One region of the Actinoplanes sp. NPDC051470 genome, then DNA from elsewhere that is predicted to be linked to it. Evidence: riboswitches for the same ligand, from Rfam matches in the RefSeq annotation. Region 1 holds a riboswitch; each other region holds the start of a gene.
What was found. Region 1 has a riboswitch for cyclic di-AMP ahead of AB0M54_RS11275 (hypothetical protein). Riboswitches for the same ligand answer to the same signal wherever they lie in the genome.
Positions count from the first base shown of each region.

Region 2: it holds a riboswitch for cyclic di-AMP, as region 1 does, so the genes downstream of both, AB0M54_RS16510 (NlpC/P60 family protein) here and AB0M54_RS11275 (hypothetical protein) in region 1, are expected to answer to the same signal.
Region 3: it holds a riboswitch for cyclic di-AMP, as region 1 does, so the genes downstream of both, AB0M54_RS07910 (NlpC/P60 family protein) here and AB0M54_RS11275 (hypothetical protein) in region 1, are expected to answer to the same signal.

Region 1 covers NZ_JBFBAA010000005.1:35,580-42,099, forward strand. Annotated here, with positions in the region: gene AB0M54_RS11255 (TetR/AcrR family transcriptional regulator) at 1-507, opposite strand, end outside; gene AB0M54_RS11260 (ABC transporter permease) at 680-1,579, shown strand; gene AB0M54_RS11265 (ABC transporter ATP-binding protein) at 1,572-2,351, shown strand; gene AB0M54_RS11270 (hypothetical protein) at 2,382-3,425, opposite strand; cyclic di-AMP (ydaO/yuaA leader) riboswitch at 3,428-3,568, opposite strand; cyclic di-AMP (ydaO/yuaA leader) riboswitch at 3,832-3,971, shown strand; gene AB0M54_RS11275 (hypothetical protein) at 3,975-5,015, shown strand; gene AB0M54_RS11280 (glycoside hydrolase family 65 protein) at 5,070-6,520, opposite strand, start outside.
Region 2 covers NZ_JBFBAA010000008.1:91,581-98,100, reverse strand. Annotated here, with positions in the region: gene AB0M54_RS16525 (thymidylate kinase) at 1-9, shown strand, start outside; gene AB0M54_RS16520 (SDR family NAD(P)-dependent oxidoreductase) at 6-674, opposite strand; gene AB0M54_RS16515 (sigma-70 family RNA polymerase sigma factor) at 1,249-2,250, shown strand; gene AB0M54_RS16510 (NlpC/P60 family protein) at 2,315-3,229, opposite strand; cyclic di-AMP (ydaO/yuaA leader) riboswitch at 3,288-3,416, opposite strand; gene AB0M54_RS16505 (DUF3817 domain-containing protein) at 3,584-3,928, opposite strand; gene AB0M54_RS16500 (hypothetical protein) at 3,939-4,343, opposite strand; gene AB0M54_RS16495 (DUF6158 family protein) at 4,402-4,638, shown strand; gene AB0M54_RS16490 (hypothetical protein) at 4,877-5,077, shown strand; gene AB0M54_RS16485 (ANTAR domain-containing protein) at 5,126-6,127, shown strand; gene AB0M54_RS16480 (MDR family MFS transporter) at 6,178-6,520, opposite strand, start outside.
Region 3 covers NZ_JBFBAA010000003.1:167,859-174,378, forward strand. Annotated here, with positions in the region: gene rsmH (16S rRNA (cytosine(1402)-N(4))-methyltransferase RsmH) at 1-437, opposite strand, end outside; gene mraZ (division/cell wall cluster transcriptional repressor MraZ) at 629-1,060, opposite strand; gene AB0M54_RS07910 (NlpC/P60 family protein) at 1,476-2,276, opposite strand; cyclic di-AMP (ydaO/yuaA leader) riboswitch at 2,283-2,484, opposite strand; gene AB0M54_RS07915 (MurT ligase domain-containing protein) at 2,859-4,082, shown strand; gene AB0M54_RS07920 (glutamine amidotransferase) at 4,072-4,785, shown strand; gene AB0M54_RS07925 (VTT domain-containing protein) at 4,828-5,589, shown strand; gene AB0M54_RS07930 (maleylpyruvate isomerase N-terminal domain-containing protein) at 5,609-6,232, shown strand; gene leuS (leucine--tRNA ligase) at 6,308-6,520, opposite strand, start outside.

The DNA.
Region 1 (6,520 bases):
GTAGAGCGGGCCGAGGATCAGGTCGACGGCCAGTTCCGGGTCGGCGCCGGCCGGCAGCTCACCCCGGGCCACGGCCTGGCCGACCAGCTTGTCGCCGACCGCCTGCTGGTGCGTGCGCAGCGCCTTCTGCAGGGTCGCGGCGATCTGCGGGTTGCGCGACGCCTCGGCCATCAGGTCGGGGATGATCTGCGACGCTATCTGGTGCTGGAGCGCCTTGGTCACGATGAACATCAGCAGCTGGAGATCGCCGGCGAAGCTGCCGGTGTCGGGCAACGGGACAGCCCGGCCTGCGACATCGGACACGATCTCGAGGACCATCTCGAGCTTGTTGCCCCATCGGCGGTAGATTGCGGTCTTACCGACGCCGGCCCGGCGGGCCACCGCCTCGATCGACAGGCGGCCGTAACCGACCTCGGCCAGTTCACTCATCACCGCGTTGCGGATCGCCACCGTGATGTCCCCACGGAGGACGGCGGCCCCGGCCGGTGCACGCTTGACTGTCGCCACACGGTGACTATAGCGCTACGACGGAACGGTTGCGTTCCGCCGTTAGGTCGGATAGCGTCATTCGTACGTCGATACGAATGCGTTTCGTCGACGGAAGCTGGTTATCGTGTTGTCGCGCAAATCCCCCTGGTCCCGGAGATCCGCGGGACCGACCAGATCGGAGCGCCACCTCATGCCCCAGACGGCGGTCGCCGATTCCGGCACCGGCATCCCGCTCAAGGAGCTGGCCGCGCGGCACGGCCTGCATTCGGCCGCCGCCCTGCCGAGCCTCCCGGCCTATTTCCGGGAGATCTGGGCGTACCGGCATTTCATCACGGCCTATTCGGCCGCCCGCATCACATCGTCGTTCGGCCAGACCCGGCTCGGCACGTTGTGGCAGGTCATGACGCCGATCCTGAACGCCGCGGTGTACTACCTGATCTTCGGCGTGCTGCTCAACACCAAGGGCGGCGATGTCAGCAACTTCATCGCGTACCTCTGCACCGGGGTCTTCCTCTTCGGCTTCACGCAGACGGTCACCCAGGCGGGCATCAGCTCGATCCACGGCAACCTGGGCCTGATCCGGGCGCTGCACTTCCCCCGGGCCGCGCTGCCGATCTCGATCCTGCTGATCGAGCTGCGCAACATGACCGCCTCGATGACCGTGCTGTTCATCATCGTGCTGGCCACCGGCGAGCCTCTCACGGTGGAGTGGTTGCTGGTCCCGCTGATCCTGGCCTGCCTGGCCACGTTCAACTGCGGGCTGGCCCTCTTCGGCGCCCGGCTCGGCTCCAAGCTGACCGACATCCGCCAGTTGGTCCCGTTCTTCATCCGGGTCTGGATGTACGGCTCGGCGGTGCTCTACCCGGTCCAGCGGTTCACCGACCACCTGCACGGGTGGAAGCTCTGGCTGATCGAGGCCAACCCGATGCTGGTCTACATCGAGCTGATGCGGCACTCGCTGATGGAGAACGTGAAGCTCGCCAGCCCGGTGTCCCAGCTCTGGATCGAGGCCGGGGTCTGGGCGGCGCTCATGTTCAGTGTCGGCATCGTCTACTTCTGGCGCGGAGAGAAGGGCTACGGGCGTGGCTGACCCGACCGAGGAACGCGTACCGACCGTCGTCGTCGACGACGCGCACGTGGTCTACAAGGTGCACGGTTCGCCGGCCTCCGGCACCGGCTCGCCGATCGCCAGCCTCAAGCGGCTGGTGACGCGGACCAAGATGGCGAACATCCGCGAGGTGCACGCGATCAAGGGCATCAGCTTCGTGGCCTACAAGGGCGAGGCGATCGGGCTGGTCGGCAGCAACGGCTCCGGCAAGTCGACGCTGCTGCGGGCGATCGCCGGGCTGATGCCGGCCGAGCGCGGCGCGGTCTACGCCGCCGGGCAGCCCTCGCTGCTGGGCGTGAACGCCGTGCTGATGAACGACCTGTCCGGCGAGCGCAACGTGATGCTCGGCTGCCTGGCCATGGGCATGTCCCCGGCCGACGCGAAGGCCAAGGTGAAGGAGATCGTCGACTTCTCCGGCATCAACGAGCGCGGCGAGTTCAGCACCATGCCGATGCGGACCTACTCCTCCGGCATGGCGGCCCGGCTGCGGTTCTCGATCTCGGCGGCCAAGAAGCACGACGTGCTGCTGATCGACGAGGCGCTGGCCACCGGTGACGCGCGGTTCCGCCGGCGCAGTGAGCAGCGCATCCGCGACCTGCGCGCGGACGCCGGCACGGTGTTCCTGGTCTCGCACAGCGACTCGACCATCCGCGACACCTGTGAGCGGAGCATCTGGCTGGAGTCGGGTGTGATCCGGGCCGACGGCCCGACCGAGGACGTGCTGAAGGAGTACGCGACCTTCATGAGCAAGTAGGTCGCGTACTCCCCTGGTGTCCCGTCCGGCTTACTTCACCGACAGATGCACGTGGTTGGTGTGGTCGGTGGACGGGTCGCCGCCCGCACCGGAGTACGACTTCCACCCGCTGCTGGGCAGCCAGATCCGCCGGAACCAGATGACGTAGAGCACACCCAGCGTCTTCGCGTTGCTGATGAAGTAGTTCGCCAGGTTGTTGCCGTACGTCTTGCTACTGCCGGTGGCGTCGCCGCCGAAGCCACCCTTGTCGGCGGCGAAGTCGCAGGCGCGGCCCAGCGGATGCTCGCCGCTGTTCTGCTCGCGGAAGCAGTGCACGTAGTGGTTGAACCCGTCAGCCTGCGCCTCCTTCATGGCGTGCAGCAGGCGCGGCGTGATGCAGCCGCCACTGGTCGGGTCGTTGACCGTGCAGCCGCCGTTCAGGTTGCCGCCCGGGCTGGCCTTGGCGCTGCTGCCGCCGCCACCCGGTGACCCGGCGTCCTGACCCTGACCGGCCGCCTTCAGCACGCCCTCGGCCTGCGCCTTGCGCTTGGCCATCACGGTGAGCTGCTTCTGCTGGTCGGCAATCTCGGCGTCGACCGCGGCCTTGGCCCGGAGCTGCTCGTCCCGGGCGTCCTTGAGGTTCCGCAGCGCGGCGTCCTGCTTGACCGCGACGGTCTCCAGGATCTGCACGCGGTCGAGCATCCCGGTCGAGTCGCCGGCCGACGCGTTGATCAGCGCGCCCATCGTCCCGAGCCGCCCGGTGCGGTAGCTCTGCCGGGCGATCTCGTCGAGCTCGGCCTGCCGCGGACCGAGTTCTTTGTCCAGTTCCTTGATCCGGGTGACCAGCTTGGCCTGCCGGACCTTGGAGGTGTCCAGCGCCTCCTTGGCGTCCACGTAGCCCTTGGACGCGGCCTCGACCTGCTGGATCAGCGACTTGGAGCCGCCTTCGCCGTCGTCGCCGTTGTCGCCCGGTGCGGCCAGGGGCCGGGGCGCGGCCAGGGCCGGGCCCGCCACGGTGGTGGCCGCGAGCCCGCCGAACGCGACTGCGATGGCGAGGGCGCACGCCAGTCGCTTCCGGACAGAGTTCTGCCTCATGCCGTTCCTTCCGTCGGCCGCCGACCGGGTTAGCTGACGGGTTCGGGAGGGAAGCGCTCCCTACCGCAACGAGTGCGGATACACCCCACTACCTGGGATTTGGGTCCCCGGCTCGCCGTGTGGCGATTGAGCGGCGATCACCGTTTGATAACGCTGACCGACAGGAACGATACCTACGAATCCGATATTCGCCACCTTCGCACTGAGAGCCACTAGGCATGTGCTATCAGTTATTTCGACTACGGTGAGAATGCGACGACTCACATTGATGTGAGGTCACCAGGTAATGTCACCTAAAGTCGTTGCTCAATAACGCCTTTTGACCGGTTCAGCGGGCTGAAGACGGGCGTTTCGTCAGGTAAGCTGGCCGCCGGTCACTGCCAGGAGGCACTACCCCCAAAGTGCCGGCAGGCCACCACCTAATCGCCCGAAAGGCGAGCCGGGGAACCATGTTCCTCCGGGGTGAATCCGCGGAACCTCGCGGTAGGGAGCGCTTCCCTCCCGAACCCGTCAGCTAACTCGGCCGGTGGTTACACGGAAGGATTGTGCATGACGGCAAGCCCACGCCGGTGGCTGGTCCTCGCCCTGGCACCGCTCGTCGCTGTAACCGTTTCGGTGTTCGCACCCGCGTCACCGGCGAGCGCCGAGCCGGGTGACGGCAAGAACTCCACGAAGAGCGGTTCCGCCGAGGCGCCCGAGGAGGGCAAGCAGGACGCGCTCCTGGAGGATGTGCTCGACTCCACCGGTCGTCGTTACCTGGCCGCCAAGACCGCGGTGCAGAAGTCGACGAAGACCCAGCTCAACCTCTCGGTGCAGGTGAAGCAGGCGGAGGCCAAGCGCGATCTCCTGCTACCCCAGGTCGGCCGGATCGCCGGGCAGCAGTACCGCAACGGCGGCCTGTCCACGGCCAGCTTCCTGCTCGACAGCCCCGGCGCCGGCGGCTTCCTCGACCGGGCGATCTCGCTCGAGGAGCTCAGCGCGCTGAACGACAACAAGCTGCACGAGCTGAACGAGGCGATCGACGAGGTCGCCCGCAACAAGGCCCGCCTCGACCAGGAGGTCAAGGAGCAGAAGGCCAACATGGTGCTGATGCAGAAGCAGAAGGACGCGGCGGACAAGGCGCTGGCCCTGGTCGGCGGCTCGCTGACCGACGGCTTCGTCGACGCGACGTCCAAGGTCGCCGAGCCTGCGCCGCGAGACAAGAACGGCGACTTCGGCCCGCAGAGCTGCAACGTCAAGGACCCGACCACCAGCGGCTGCATCACCGCCCGCACCCTGCACATGTACCAGCAGGTCAAGAAGGCCGGGTTCGACCGGTTCGTCGGCTGCCACCGCAACGGCGGCCCGTTCGAACACCCCAAGGGCCGGGCCTGCGACTGGTCGCTGCAGAAGTCGGGCTTCGCGAAATACCACAACGCCGACACCAAGAAGTACGGCAACGACCTGATGGCGTTCCTGGTCCGTAACGCCGACCGGCTCGGCATCCTCTATGTGATCTGGAACAAACAGATCTGGTTCCCGACCCGCGGCTGGGGCAACTACCACGGCGTCAGCACGCACGAGGACCACGTGCACGTGTCGATGCTCTAGGTGTGACGAAGAAAAAACCCCTGCCCTCCGAAACCGGAGAGCAGGGGTTTTTCGTCAGTGGCCGCTGGTCGCGCGCCGGACCGGGGCACGGCCGGCGGGCTGCTGCGGCGGCGGGCCGGTCGGTGTCCCGGGCGGGATCGGCACGGTCATCGACTTGCCCTGCACCACCTCGATCTCCTTGCCGTGGTGCACGAGCTGGAGGCGGGACGAGCCCTGCCCGTTGCGCAGCGAGTAGGTCACCTCGTCGGCGGTCACGTTGACCCGCAGCCGCAGCCCCCGCCAGAGCAGCGAGAACTCCAGCTTGGTGATCCGGCTGGGCAGCCGCGGCGCGAAGGACAGCTGACCGTTGAAGTCACGCATGCCGCCCAGGCCGGCCACGAGCGCGATCCAGGACCCGGCCAGCGACGCCACGTGCACGCCGTCCCGCGCGTTCTGGTGCAGGTCGTGCAGGTCCATCAGGGCGGCCTCGCCCAGATAGTCGTGGGCCAGCTCGAGGAAGCCCACCTCGGCCGCCATCACCGCCTGGATGCAGGCGGACAGCGACGAGTCCCGGACCGTACGCGCGTCGTAGTAGGCGAAGTTGCGCGCCTTCTCCTCCGGCGTGAACGCGTCGCCGCGCACGTACATCGCCATCACCAGGTCGGCCTGCTTGACCACCTGCTTGCGGTACAGGTCGAAGTACGGGTAGTTCAGCAGCAGCGGGTACGCCTCGGGCGCGGTGTTCTCGAAGTCCCACTCCTGGAGCCGGGTGAAGCCCTGCGACTGCTGATGCACGCCCAGCTCACGGTCGTACGGGATGTGCACGGCGGCCGCCGCGTCCCGCCAGGACGCCGTCTCCTCGTCGTCGACCCCGAGCCGGCGGGCCACCTCGGGATGGCGCTTGGCCACCTCGGCGGCCGAGAACATGTTCTGCTGCGCCATCAGGTTGGTGTAGATGTTGTCGTCCACCACGGCGGTGTACTCGTCCGGGCCGGTCACGCCGTCGATGTGGAAGCGGCCGTGCCGGTCGTGGTGGCCCAGCGAGCGCCACAGCCGAGCGGTCTCGACCAGCAGCTCCAGGCCGACCTCGCGCTCGAAGTCGTCGTCGCCGGTGGCCTGCACGTAGCGGCGCACCGCGTCGGCGATGTCGGCCCCGATGTGGAAGCCCGCGGTGCCGGCCGGCCAGTACGCCGAGCACTCCTGACCGCGGATCGTCCGCCACGGGAACGCCGCGCCCTGCAGGCCCAGCGTCTGTGCCCGCTCCCGGGCCAGGTCCAGCGTGGAGTGTCGCCAGCGCAGCACGTCGGCCGCGGCGGACGGCTGGGTGTAGGTCAGCGCCGGGAGCACGAAGGTCTCGGCGTCCCAGAACGTGTGGCCGTCGTAGCCCGGTCCGGTGAGCCCCTTGGAGCCGATCGGCCGCTGCTCGGCCCGGGCGCCCGCCTGGAGCGTGTGGAACAGCCCGAAGCGGACCGCCTGCTGCACCTCGGGGTCGCCCTCGACCTGCACGTCGGAGTGGTCCCAGAACG
Region 2 (6,520 bases), on a different contig from region 1:
GCTTTCTAGGCCTGGCCGTAGACCGGGATTGTGGCGCCGCTCATGGGGGTGGAGTCGTCGCTGGCCAGGAAGAGGATGACCTTGGCGATTTCGGCGGGGTTGACCCACTTGCTCCGGTCGCCGGGCATCCCGTTCCGGTTGGCCGGGGTGTCGATCACGCTCGGCAGCACGGTGTTGCAGCGGACGCCCTGCCCCTTGTACTCGACCGCCACCGCGTTGGCGAAGGCCAGCACCGCCGCCTTCGCCGTCACGTAGCCCGCCGCGCCCGGGAACGGCGCCACCGCGGCCCGGGACGAGACGCAGACCACCGAGCCGCCGCCGTTGGCCACGAGCACCGGGAGCGCGGCCCGGGTCACCAGGAAGGTCGGCCGCACGTTGGTCCGGATCATCGCCTCGAAGTCGTCGACCGCCGTCTCGTGGACGCGTCCGCCGCCGGCGTACCCGCCGACCAGATTGACCACCGCCGACAAGTGCGGTCCGGCGGCCGCGATCGCCGCCTCGACGTCACCCTGTGACGTGAGATCCGCCACAACCGCCTCGGCGCCGGCCGGCAATCGCTCCTGTGAGCCGGCTCGCACCGGGGCCACCACGCGCCACCCGGTTTCCAGGAAGGTCGAAATCACGGCCGTCCCGAGCCCGCCGGTGCCGCCGGTGATCACTGCCGTCCGTGCCATGAGAGAGCCCTTCTCCTTGTGTTCTCTGTCACGTCATGCCATCGAATCGACTCGACGGGGCAGTGGTTTACCGAAAGGATGGTCACCCGTACGGAAGTCACCCCTCCGGGCGAGTGAACTGCGGCGCAGCGTGGCGCATTGTGACGGTGGTCCCGTTCCGTCACGCCTTTGCGGCGGCGTTTGCGTCAAGCCACGTGGCAACCGGCCGATCCTGCGTATGAACCCTGCTGGCAACCAGGACGTACAGGGTAGTGACGAGCATCGCAGGGCAGGTCGTGATGCCCGTCGCTGCGACCGACGAGGGGCCGATGGTGTGATGACGTGGGCAATGGGTATGCGAGCTGTCACGCATCCAGCGCCGGGTGCGGCTCCGAATGACTCCCCGATGGCGTTCTTCAGTAAGTACGCAACGGGCTCCCAGCCAGCGCTCAGACTGTCGTGACACTTTCGACTCACCAGCCGCCGGCCGTTTCACCAGCCAGCACGGCAAACGGAATGACTGCGGGGCGCCATCTGTTGTGCAGGTGGCAGTTCGGCAACGCACCTTACTGCGGACGTTACGGGGAGGAACCAGATGGACGCAGGTAACGCCCGTAACTGGGTTAGCGAAGGCAATGAGGGGACCGTGGGCAACGTGGAGAAGAACACCGTGATGCGGACCGATGAGGTCGCCGAGGAGCGCGACCTCGTTGGAGTCTATCTGCACGAGATCTCCAGGACGCCGCTGCTCGACGCCGCCCGGGAGGTCGATCTCTCGAAGGCCATCGAGGCCGGCCTGTACGCCGAGCACCTTCTGGAAGAGGGCCAGCCCCGCCGCGGCACCAGCCGCGAAGAGCTGGAGCGCGTGGTCACCGAGGGACAGCGGGCCAAGGATCTGTTCATCCGCGCCAACCTGCGGCTGGTCGTGTCGATCGCCCGGCGGTACGTCCGCTCGGGCATGCCGATGCTCGACCTGATCCAGGAGGGCAACACCGGCCTGGTCCGCGCGGTCGAGAAGTTCGACTACGAGCGCGGCTACAAGTTCTCGACGTACGCGACGTGGTGGATCCGTCAGGCCATCAGCCGGGCCATCGCTCAGCAGGAGCGCACCGTGCGCCTGCCCGTGCACCTGGTCGAAGACGTCAACCGGATGCGGAACGTCACCCGCCAGCTCGTCCGCGAGCTCGGCGCCGACCCCGAGCCCGACCAGATCGCCAAGGCGCTCGGCGTGACCGTCGAGCGGGTCGGTGAGCTCACCCGCTGGGCGCAGGACACGGTGTCCCTGGACACCCCGGTCGGCGACGACGGTGACACCAACCTCGGCGACCTGGTGGCCGACAGCGACGCCCCGTCGCCGGAAGAGATCGTGCTGACCGCCCTGGAGCGGTCGCGCATCGAGGGTCTGCTCAACCACCTCGACGACCGGTCGGCCGGCATCATGCGGGCCCGCTACGGCCTGGAGGACGGCCGGGAGCACTCGCTCACCGAGGTCGCCTCCCGGTTCTCGCTCTCCCGCGAGCGGATCCGTCAGCTCGAGATCCAGGCGCTCGGCCGGCTGCGTGAGCTGGCCCGGGCCGAGGGCCTGCAGGCCGCCTGACCGATCAGGTCATACAAGAGGGCCGGTTCCCCGCGAGGGGAACCGGCCCTTTCACTGTGCTGAGTTACTTGACCCGGCCGTACCCGGTCGGAGTCATCGAGTTCATCGAGCGCTTCGTCACCGGCTCGCCGGTACGGTAAGCGTCGATCATCATTCCGCCGCCGACGTAGAGGCCGACATGGCCACCGTTGCGGAAGAAGATGAGGTCGCCCGCCTTCAGGTCACCCTTGCTGATCGGGGTGGTGGCGCTGATCTGGGCGGAGGCCTTGTGGGGCAGGCTCTTGCCCGCCGCACGCCAGGCCGCCGAGGTCAGCCCCGAGCAGTCGTAGCCGTTCGGGCCGTCGGCGCCGAACTTGTACATCACGCCGATGGCGTTGTACGCGAAGGACACCGCCTTGCCCGCGGAGCCGGCGATCTGCGGGATCGGGCCGCTGTACTTGCTGCCCGACTTGGTCGGCGTGCCGTACGCCGCCGTCCGCATCGCGTACAGCTTCTTGATGTCGTTCTCGATCTTCTTCTTGCGCTTGGCCAACTCGTTCAGCTGCGCGTTCTGCTTGTTCTGCGCGGTCTTCAGGGCGGCCTGACGCGTGTCGTAGTTCTGCGTGGTCGCCGTGTAGTTGTCGATCTTGCGCTGGCGATCGCGGGTCAGCTGGTCGAGCATGCCGATCCGGTCCATCAGGGTGCCCGATCCCTCGAGCATCACGTTCATGGCGCCGATGTCACCCTGCTGGTAAGCCTTGTTGGCGATCTGGCCCATCTCGGCCTGGGCGACCTTGAGGGCCTCCTTGGCCGGGCCCAGCGACTTCGTCAGCGCGACCTGATCGGCCTTGGTCTTGTTGAGATCGATCTTCATGCCGTTGTACGACTCGACGACATCCTCGAGATCGTCCGATGCCTTGGCGATCTTCTTGGTGATCTCGGTCTTGGACGGTTCCGCGTGAGCGGCCGTCACGGCCGGCCCGGTCAGCGCCAGCGCCATGAGGGCGACGGCCGCGATCCGGAACCTCGTGCGGGCGTGTGACAACGCTGAGAGGCCTTTCTTCCGCCTGTGCCGCCTACCGGGTTAGCTGACGGGTTCGGGCGGGAAGAAGGCCCTACCGCGGTGGTGCGCGGATTCACCCCGAGAACTCGGTTCCCCGGTTCGTCACGATGGGCCCGGGCGCGGCCGGATGGGGGTGACCGCGTCGAGGCCGCCGTGCAGACTCGGCAGCGCCGGCTCGGCGCCACCGGAGGGTGTGGCTGCGGACCGAACCAACCGCATTAACTTATCGATGGATCTCCGAAAAGCAAGCTCGGCAAGAAAACCTTAAGCCAATGAATGCGCGGCGTAATTCTAGGAATTCAGCGCGTGATCCCCGGACGCGGAATCGGACTTTTCGGGATTGACGCTGATCCAATTGCGCGTCACTTTCCGCTCGGCCCAGAAGGACAGGAACGGGATGGTGCCGGCCAGCATCACCAGCAGCATGCGGCTGAGCGGCCACTGGGCGCGGCGGCCGAGGTCGAAGGTGGCCAGCACGTACAGGATGAAGAGGAAGCCGTGCGCCGGGCCGACGCCCGCGACCACCGTGTCGTTGTCGGCCAGGTACTTCAGCGGCATGCCCACGAGGACCAGCACGATCAGGACCACGCCGACGATGTAGGCGATGATCCGGTAACGGGTGAGAGCTCCCTGCACGGTGCTTTCCTTACTTCCTGGGTCCGGGGTAGTCGCCGGGGCGGGCGCCGGGATGGGCGTTGAGCCAGGCGAGGTAGTCGTTGTAGGCCGCCAGTTCCGGGTCGTCGGCGCCGGGGTCGGGCGCCGGGCGGGACGGGACCCGGACCGGGCGGCCGACGGTAACAGCCGAATCTGGGAGCTTTTCCCGTTCCGGCGCCGGCTCCGCCGCCGGTTTCGTGGCCAGCCGAACCTCGCGCCACCACAGGAACGCGACGAAGCCGGCGAAGACCGGCCACTGGAACGCGTACCCCCAGCTCAGTGCGTTTCCGCCGGTGGCGCGGGTGTATTGCCACCAGCCCAGCAGGAGGAAGGCCACGATCAGAACGAGCGCGACCACATGGCGGAGGATCCACGCCGGGGTCAGCAGCCCTTTCATGACTGTCAGGGTAGTCGCGCGGGTTTCAGGGCGACCCGCGCGGGCAAGGCTGAACGGTATGAGCGACCAGCCTGTGGAGATCTCCGAGATCGGCATCGACCCGGCGGGACTGGGTGACGACGACCTGATCCGTGAACTGGCCAGCCTGCACCGGACCCGGCTGGACACCCTGCGGTACGGGCCGGACGCCGCCCTGGACAACCACCTGCGGCGGACGGCGGAACTGGAGACCGAGTACCTGGCCCGGCACCCGGGCCGTGAGGTGGATCCGCATCGCCTCACGCAGGACTTCTGACGTGTGTCCTGGGTCACAATGCCTGCTGGAATCAGGGCGGGCGACCGACAGTTGAGAACAGATGTCGGTGTGTCCAGTGTCCCCGGGCCTCACCCATTGCCTTCACGGAATACCGTTCGGCTGGAGCCGTGTTGAGCCACTCGCCGAGAGGCGACATGCACACCGACACCTATGCGCCGCCTCCGAGGTTCTCGGGGGCGGCGCATTATGTTGGGCCGGTTGTGGGTACCCGATCTTCATGAACGATCCTCGTACCGAAGAGCGCGCCGCCGACCTGCTTCCCGAGGAGCGCGCCGCCGGCAGCGCCGACCCGGAGGCCCAGGCCGCGGCCATTCTCGCGGATTCGGACGATCGGGAGCACAATTCGGACCTTTCGCGGGAAAACCGCACCTCGGCAGAGACGGTCGCACCAGCCGAAAGGGCTGAAGGCACCCGGTAGAGGCACAAAACTTTCGTGTCCACCTCAGGACGTGGGAGGATCCGACGCGTGCCCGCACCCCGACGGAGCGCTGAGCGCGCCGGTCAGCGGTCCACGCCGCCGGCGGCCGCTTCCTCCGCCCCCAATCAGACCCGACGCACAGCCCGTCCCCGCCACCCGGGACAGGGCGCCGGCGCCCCGAACGCGGGCCCGGTCCACCACACCGAGACGGAACCCGTCATCGCCGCCCACCCCAACGCCCCAGCCATCGGCCCGTCCCTGCCCGCTCCGCGGGACGCCGCCGATCCCGCCCCCGCCGAGGTGGCCCGGCCCGGATCGGCCGTCGTCATCCCCTCCGAGGTCGTCCGGCCGGGCGCCGGGGGCCTGGCGCTGCCGCAGACGAGCACGGTCGAGGTGGCCGGGCTCCTGCACGAGCTGTCCGAGCGGCTGCTCTCCGCGGACGACGTGGCCGGGGCCTTGGAGCGGCTCGCCGTCTTCACCGCCGGGACGATCCCCGGCGCGGTCCGCTGCTCGGTCGCGCTGATCACCGAGGGGGAGGGGCCGAGCCTGACCGCGTCGGGCAGCGACGGCCGCGGGGTCGACGACTGCCAGTTCGAGACCGGCGAAGGACCCGTCCTCGAGGCGGCCCGCACCCGCACCCTGGTGCTCACCCAGGACCTGCCGAACGACCCGCGCTGGCCGGCGCTGGGCGACTCCGCCCGCGACGAGGACGTGCACGCCGTGGCGGCCATCCCGCTGGACGTGCGGCGGACGTCGGTCGGCGCGCTCAGCATCTACGTCCGGCAGGCGCAGAGCATCCGCCCCGAGCTGCTGCTCACCGCGATGGCCATCGTCAACCAGGCCGAGATCCTGCTCAGTGAGCTGTCCCGCCGCGCGGCGCTGAGCCAGGGCGCCACGGTCGACCGCGCCATCGGCGTGATCATCGCGCAGCGCGGGTGTGGCGTACGCGAGGCCTACGACGTGTTGCAGGAGACCGCGCAGCGCCTCGGCATGGACCGTCAGTCGGTGGCCGAGCGCCTGATCGCCGCGGCCGCGCGCGACCGCTCGTAAGCAGAAGGGGCGCGGATCGCTCCGCGCCCCTCGATCACTCGTTCCCGCTGTCAGCGTTTGGCGCTGTGCGTGGGTTCGTGCTGTGTGTCCGGCGCGCGTTCGCCCGACTCGTGCGAGCCGCCGCCCGACTCCGGCGTGCCCGGGTCGGCGCCGGTCGCCGCGGCTGCCTCGGCCGCGTCGGCGTCGGCCCGCTGCTGCTGGGCCGAGCGCTGGGCGAGCGGGATCTCCGGCAGGAAGAGCACCACGATCAGGCCGATGATCATGACCGAGAAGGCCAGCAGGAACACGATCTGGATGCTGTCCGAGAAGCCGACCTTGAACGGGTGGGCGATCACGTCGGGCAGCGTCTTGAGGAACGACGTGTCACCGAGGTCGCCACCGCCGGCGGTCGCC
Region 3 (6,520 bases), on a different contig from region 1:
TCGGCCGTGATCCCCCGCGACTGGTCCATGCGCATGTCCAGCGGTGCGTCCTGCGCGTAGGCGAACCCCCGGTCGGGCTCGTCCAGTTGCAGCGATGACACACCCAGGTCGAACAGGCCACTGTGGAACGCCTCGTGGCCCAGCCCCGCCAGCACCGACGGCAACTCGTCGTAGACCGCGTGCACCAGGTGCGTACGGTCCGCGAAGCGGGCCAGCCGTCGCCCGCTGTGCGCCAGCGCTTCCGGATCCCGGTCGAGCCCGATGAGGACCACGTCCGGGAAACGCTCGAGCACCGCCTCGGCGTGACCGCCGAGACCCAGAGTGAAGTCGACGTGCACGGCGTCCGGCAGACCCAGCGCGGGAGCGAGCAGCTCGAGACAGCGCTCGAGCAGCACCGGCACATGCGTGCCACGTTGCTCCCCCACGTCGACCCCCAGTCGCCAGGCTTCGTGCGTCACCCGGTCCGACCGGACGTCGAATCCGTACCGCCAGATCCCCATCCGCTCGTGCCCGCTGCCGGCGGGCGTCGCGCCTGGCGCCGGGGAAGAGGCGCCAGGAACTCAAGCGGCTGGAGATCTCGCAGTACGGGCGGCAGCGACGTCTTGTCCATCTCGTCCGTGTCACGCCGTCACAGTCCGCCGGGCAGCACCCCCTCCTCGATGTCGGCGAAGTCGTCCTCGCTCGACGAGAGGTAGTCCTCCCAGGACTGCTTGTCCCAGATCTCCACCCGCGTGCTCGCCCCGATCACGACCAGCTCACGGTCGAGGCCCGCGTACTCCCGCAGGTGTGCCGGGATGGTGACCCGGCCCTGCTTGTCGGGGACCTCGTCATGTGCGCTGGCGAAGAACACCCGGCTGTAGGCCCGGGCGGCCTTGTGGGTGACCGGCTGCTCGCGCAGCTGCCCCGCGATGCGCTGGAACTCCGGCATCGGGAACACGTACAGGCAACGCTCCTGCCCCTTGGTGATCACGACACCTCCCGCCAGCTCGTCCCGGAACTTCGCCGGAAGGATCAACCGGCCCTTCTCGTCCAGGCGTGGGGTATGCGTGCCGAGAAACATCGGCCAACCCCCCTACGCCCTGCCGGCGGTTCGCGGTCCGCCGTGTCGAATCGGGCCGGCAGGTCCCCCCTGCCACTGCGCTCCACTCTACTCCACTTCCCTCCACCCGCAACCGGAATCGTGCCGTCCATGAACCGGATTCGCAGACGAAAGCGCAGGTAGACGCGGTGGAGTGCCAGTGGAGGGCGAAGGCCTGATCATGGCGTCCGCTTTCCGACATGCCGCCCAGGTGGGCACGAAAAACTGCCCGGATCCGCGGTATCAGCGGCGCCGGGCGTGGATGTGGAGCGGAGTGGAGGAGATGCGGGGAGGGTGGTGGAGCAAGCACAGACGCCGGCGGGGTGCGACCCAGGAACCCCGGGTCGCACCCCGCCGGTGCGAAAGTGGTTACGCCTTACTTACTGCGGTCCTGAACTCAGACCAGGCGGCGGACCACGTAGTTGCCGCTGATCATCTTGCGCTTCGAGACCCGGGCGCCGGAGTGCGGCGAGTCCCAGATCTTGTTGGCGCCCGCGTACACCGCGGCGTGGTAGCCGTAGGAGCCGGAGCGGAAGATGATCAGATCGCCGGGCTGCCGGCTGCCCTTGCTGACCGACCTGCCGTACTTCTGCTGCGAGTTGGCCTTGTGGGGCAGCTTGCGACCGGTGGTCTTCTTGTAGACGTACAGCGTGAAGCCGGAGCAGTCGAAGCGCTTGGGACCCGCCGCGCCGTACTTGTACAGCGCTCCCTTGTGCCTCGCGGCCTCCGCCAGGACCATGGCGCCCTTGTTCGTCACCGACACCGACGAGTTGTTCCGGCTGACCGCCGCGCGCACTCCGCCGCCGCCGAGGAAGACGGTGCGGTAGGTGCCGGAGACCAGGGGCTTGAACGAGAAGGTGTAGGCGCCCGACTTCAGGATGGTCCGGGTCTGCCACGTCTGCCACTTGCCGCTGCGGAGCGCCTGCAGGCGCACCATGCCGCTCGTGACCTTCTTGCCGGTGCTCGGGTTGGCCACGAACGTCGTGATCCGGATCGAGGCGCCGTACTTCACCGATTTCGCGCTGGCCTTCTGGGTGACCTTGGCCAGCGGCCGCATCGCGGCGGCGGTGACGACCGGGGTGGCCGCGACCGCCGGCTGCGTGGCCACGATCTGGCCGGCGCCGAGGCAGATACCCAGGGACAGGGCGATGCTGCCGGTGCCGAGGGTGCGGCGCCGGCTCGAGGTGCTTTGTTGCACGGTAGAGAGATCCCTCCGGCACGCCTGCGAGGTTAGCTGTCGGGTTCGGGCGGGAAGGTGTGCCCGGCCGCCGTGGCGGCTTCACCCCAAGACCGTGTCGTACGGCCTGAGCCCTCAGGTCACCGCCGGTAGTGACGGTGCCTTCGCGAGGACCCGATTGGGTCCCCCGTCTCTGCCCCTCGTCGCCTTGTGTGGATGTTCTCGAACTCGGGTCGTGGAATCGGGCCGGGGCAGAGCTCGGCGTTGACCCGCGTGTCCACGAACTGCGGGCGGTCGCCGGCAGCCAGACCTTGATAACCGAATTTCCGTACGGTTGCAGATCGTGACTGGCCACGGAGAGTAATTGGCATGTGCGCCGATGTCCGGTTTGGACATCGCTCAAGACAAATGCCACTGCGGTACGCAGTGCGGTGATCACCGAACGTCGAAGGTAACGGGTGAGTCTCGCCACACAATTAACAAACTTTCGAATGATCTTGAGGACCGCGATTTCCGGTATGACCGTCCCGCCGGCAGCCACCGGGCGGCCGGATCGACGCTCTGTCCGGTTCGGGTACTGTCGCCACCGTGACGGACGGGAAGATGCCCATGCGCGCGAAGGTGGCGAGCTCCGTCTCGCGCACCGCCGCTGCGATCTCCAGGGCCGCGGGACGCGGCGACGGCTCGGTCATCGGCGGCTGGATCGGTCTCAAGATCGACCCTGACCTGCTGAAGAACCTGGCCACCGGCCGGGCGATCGCGCTTGTCTCCGGCACCAACGGCAAGACCACCACCACCCGGCTCACCGCCGCCGCGCTGGGCGTGCTCGGCCCGGTGGCGACCAACTCGTTCGGCGCCAACATGCCCAGCGGGCACACCTCGGCCCTGGCCAAGGCCGGTGCCACGCCGTTCGCGGTGCTCGAGGTCGACGAGCACTACCTGGCCCGGGTGATCGACGAGACCACCCCGCGCGCGGTCGCGCTGCTCAACCTCAGCCGCGACCAGCTCGACCGGGCGAAGGAGGTGGCGATGATGGCGCAGCTGTGGCGGACCGCGCTGGCCGACCACCCCGACATCCGGGTGATCGCCAACGCCGACGACCCGATGGTGGTCTGGTCGGCCGTCGGCAGCCCCAACGTCACGTGGTTCAGCGCCGGCCAGCGGTGGCACGACGACTCCTGGGTCTGCCCCGAGTGCGGCTCGTCGATCGAGCGCCGCGAGGGCGAGTGGTGGTGCGTCGGCTGCCCGCTGCGCCGGCCGCGGGCCCAGTGGGTGGTCGAGGACGAGGGCGTCACCGACCCGAACGGCGACTGGCACCTGGTCAAGCTCCAGCTGCCGGGCCGGGTCAACCTCGGCAACGCCGCCGCCGCCCTGGCCACCGCGGCCGAGTTCGGCGTCCGCGCGATCGAGGGCGTGCCCCGGCTGTCCTCGGTCACCTCGGTGGCCGGCCGGTACGCCCAGGTCGACCGCGACGGCCGCAACATCCGGCTGCTGCTGGCCAAGAACCCGGCGAGCTGGCTCGAGGCCTTCGACATGGCCGATGTGGCGCCGACCCTGCTCTCCATCAACGCCCGCGACCCCGACGGCCTGGACACCTCCTGGCTCTACGACGTCGACTTCGCACCGCTCCGTGACGGCCGGCCCGTGCTGATCACCGGCGACCGGGCCTACGACCTCGCGGTCCGCCTCACGGTGAACGGTGTGCCCTTCCGCCACGTAAAGACCTTCGACGAGGCGATCCAGGCATCTCCGCCCGGACGGCTCGAAGTGATCGCGAACTACACCGCCTTCCAGGACATCCGAGCGGAGCTGGACCGTGTCAACTGAAAGTGTTCTGCGGATCGTCTGGATCTATCCCGACCTGCTGTCCACCTACGGCGACCGCGGGAACATGCTGATCCTGGCCCACCGGGCGGCCCTGCGCGGCATCCCGGCCGAGACCCACGAGGTCCGCTCCGACCAGCCGATGCCCTCCACCGCCGACATCTACCTGATCGGCGGCGGGGAAGACGGCCCGCAGGCGCTGGCGGCCCAGCGGCTGATCGCCGACGGCGGCATCCACCGGGCGGTCGGCCAGGGCGCGGCGGTGCTGGCCATCTGTGCCGGTTATCAGCTCTTCGGGCACTCTTTCTTCGCCAAGGGGGCCAAGTTCGCCGGCCTGGGCCTGCTCGACCTGGAGTCGAACCGGGGCGAGACGCGGGCCGTCGGCGAGCTCCGGGGCGACATCGACCCGCGGCTCGGGCTGCCGCCGCTGACCGGTTTCGAGAACCACGGCGGGCGTACCCACCTGGGGCCGGACGTTTCGCCGCTGGCCCACGTGACCGCCGGCATCGGCAACGACGGGCAGACCGAGGGCGCCTGGCACGGCAAGATCCTCGGCTCCTACAGCCATGGCCCGGCGCTGGCCCGCAACCCAGCGATAGCCGATCTGCTACTGCGTTGGGCGACGGGCGCGGATAGTCTTGCCCCCGTCGACGATGCCTGGGCCGAGGCGCTCAGGTCCGAGCGACTCACCGCAGCAAGCGTCTGACCAGCCGAAACAGCCCGACGACACCAGGAGCGGTAAGCCTTTATGACTGACACCCTGATCGCCCCGAAGGCCATCACCTCCGCGGACCCTCAGGCTGCCTCTCCCCTGGCTGCAACCGCTACCGAGGGCGCTCCGGCCCCGGTCACCTGGCGGCGCCGGCTGGTCCGCTTCGGCACGCTGGGCCTGGTCGTGGCCGGCCTGGCCGTGGCCGCCGCGGTGCTGCCGCTGCGTGACATCGCCGCCTCGGTCGCCGGGCTGGGCCCGGTCGCCGCGGTCGGCGTGGCCGTGATCGGCGGCCTGCTGCTCTCCGTGCTGGTGCCCCGCACGGCCATCACGCTGGCCAGCGGCGCGCTGCTCGGCGCGGCCACCGGCGCCGCGGCCGCCCTCGCCGCCGCGGTGATCGCCGCCGCCGCCACCTACTACGCCGGGCGCTGGGCCGGCCGGGGCGCGCTCGGCGCCAAGGCCGACGGCCGGATGAAGCGCCTGGACGGCTGGCTCAACCGCCGCGGGCTGGCCGCGGTGCTGCTGGTGCGGTTCCTCCCGCTCGCGCCGTTCGGCCTGATCGGCTACGCGTACGGCACCACCAGCGTCTGCCGCAAGCGCTACCTGCTGGGCACCACGCTCGCGTCGATCCCGTCCGCGGTGTCGTACGCGGTCATCGGCGCCGCCGTCACCGCCCCCGGCTCGCTCAACCCGATGTCGCTGGCCCCGGCGCTGATCGGCTTCACCCTGACCACGACGATCGTGGTCCGCTGGCGCCGGGCCGCCCGCCGCGACGCCGCCCTGGCCGCCGCCACCGCCTGATCTCTGGCACTGTGGGCGGATGAATTTCCGCCATGCCTACCGCGCCGCCGCGGTCTCCTTCGCGGACCTGGTCAGCCGGGTCCCGGTCGACCGCTGGCACGTTCCCGCCCTCGGCGACTGGAGCCTGCTCGACCTGGTCGGTCACGTCGCCACCGAACTGCGCGACGTGCCCGAGGTGCTCGGCGCCCCGGCCGGCCAGGTCGAGATCCCGTCGACCGAGGCGTACTGGGCCTTCGCCCGGGTCGCGCCGGTCGACGTGGTGGCCAAGGCGCACGCCGAGTCGGGCCGGTCCGCCCGGGAGGCCGGCAAGGCGCTCGGCGGCGATCCGGCGGGCGCCGTGAACGAGCTCATCGGCCGGGCCACCCAGACCCTCGCCGCGGCCAAGGACGACGACGTCGTGACGACCGCGGCCGGCGGCATGCGCGTGCAGGACTGGGTGCCGACCCGGACATTCGAGCTGGTCGTCCATGGTCAGGACGTGGCCGCGGCGGCCGGGGTGGAGTTCTCGCCCGGCCTCGACGCGATGGCCGAGGCGGTCACCCAGGCGACCTTCGTGGCCGTCGCCGTGGGTGACGGCCCGCTCCTGCTGCGAGCGCTGACCGGACGCGCCGCGCTCCCCGACCGGTACTCGATCATCGGCTGAACCGCCAGTGGTGGCCGAGCCCGGTATCCGTGGCACGGATGCCGGGCCTGGCTACCACTGGTCGGGAGCTACCGGTCAGACGACCACGCTGACCAGGCGGCCCTTCACCACGATGACCTTCTTGGGCTCGCGACCGGCCAGCGCGTCGGCCACCACGGCCAGCGCGGCCGCGCGTACCTCGTCCTCGGCCGCGTCCGGCTGCACCTCGACCCGGCCGCGGACCTTGCCGTTGATCTGCACCGGATAGGTGATCGACTCGGCCACCAGCTGGGCCGGGTCGGCCACCGG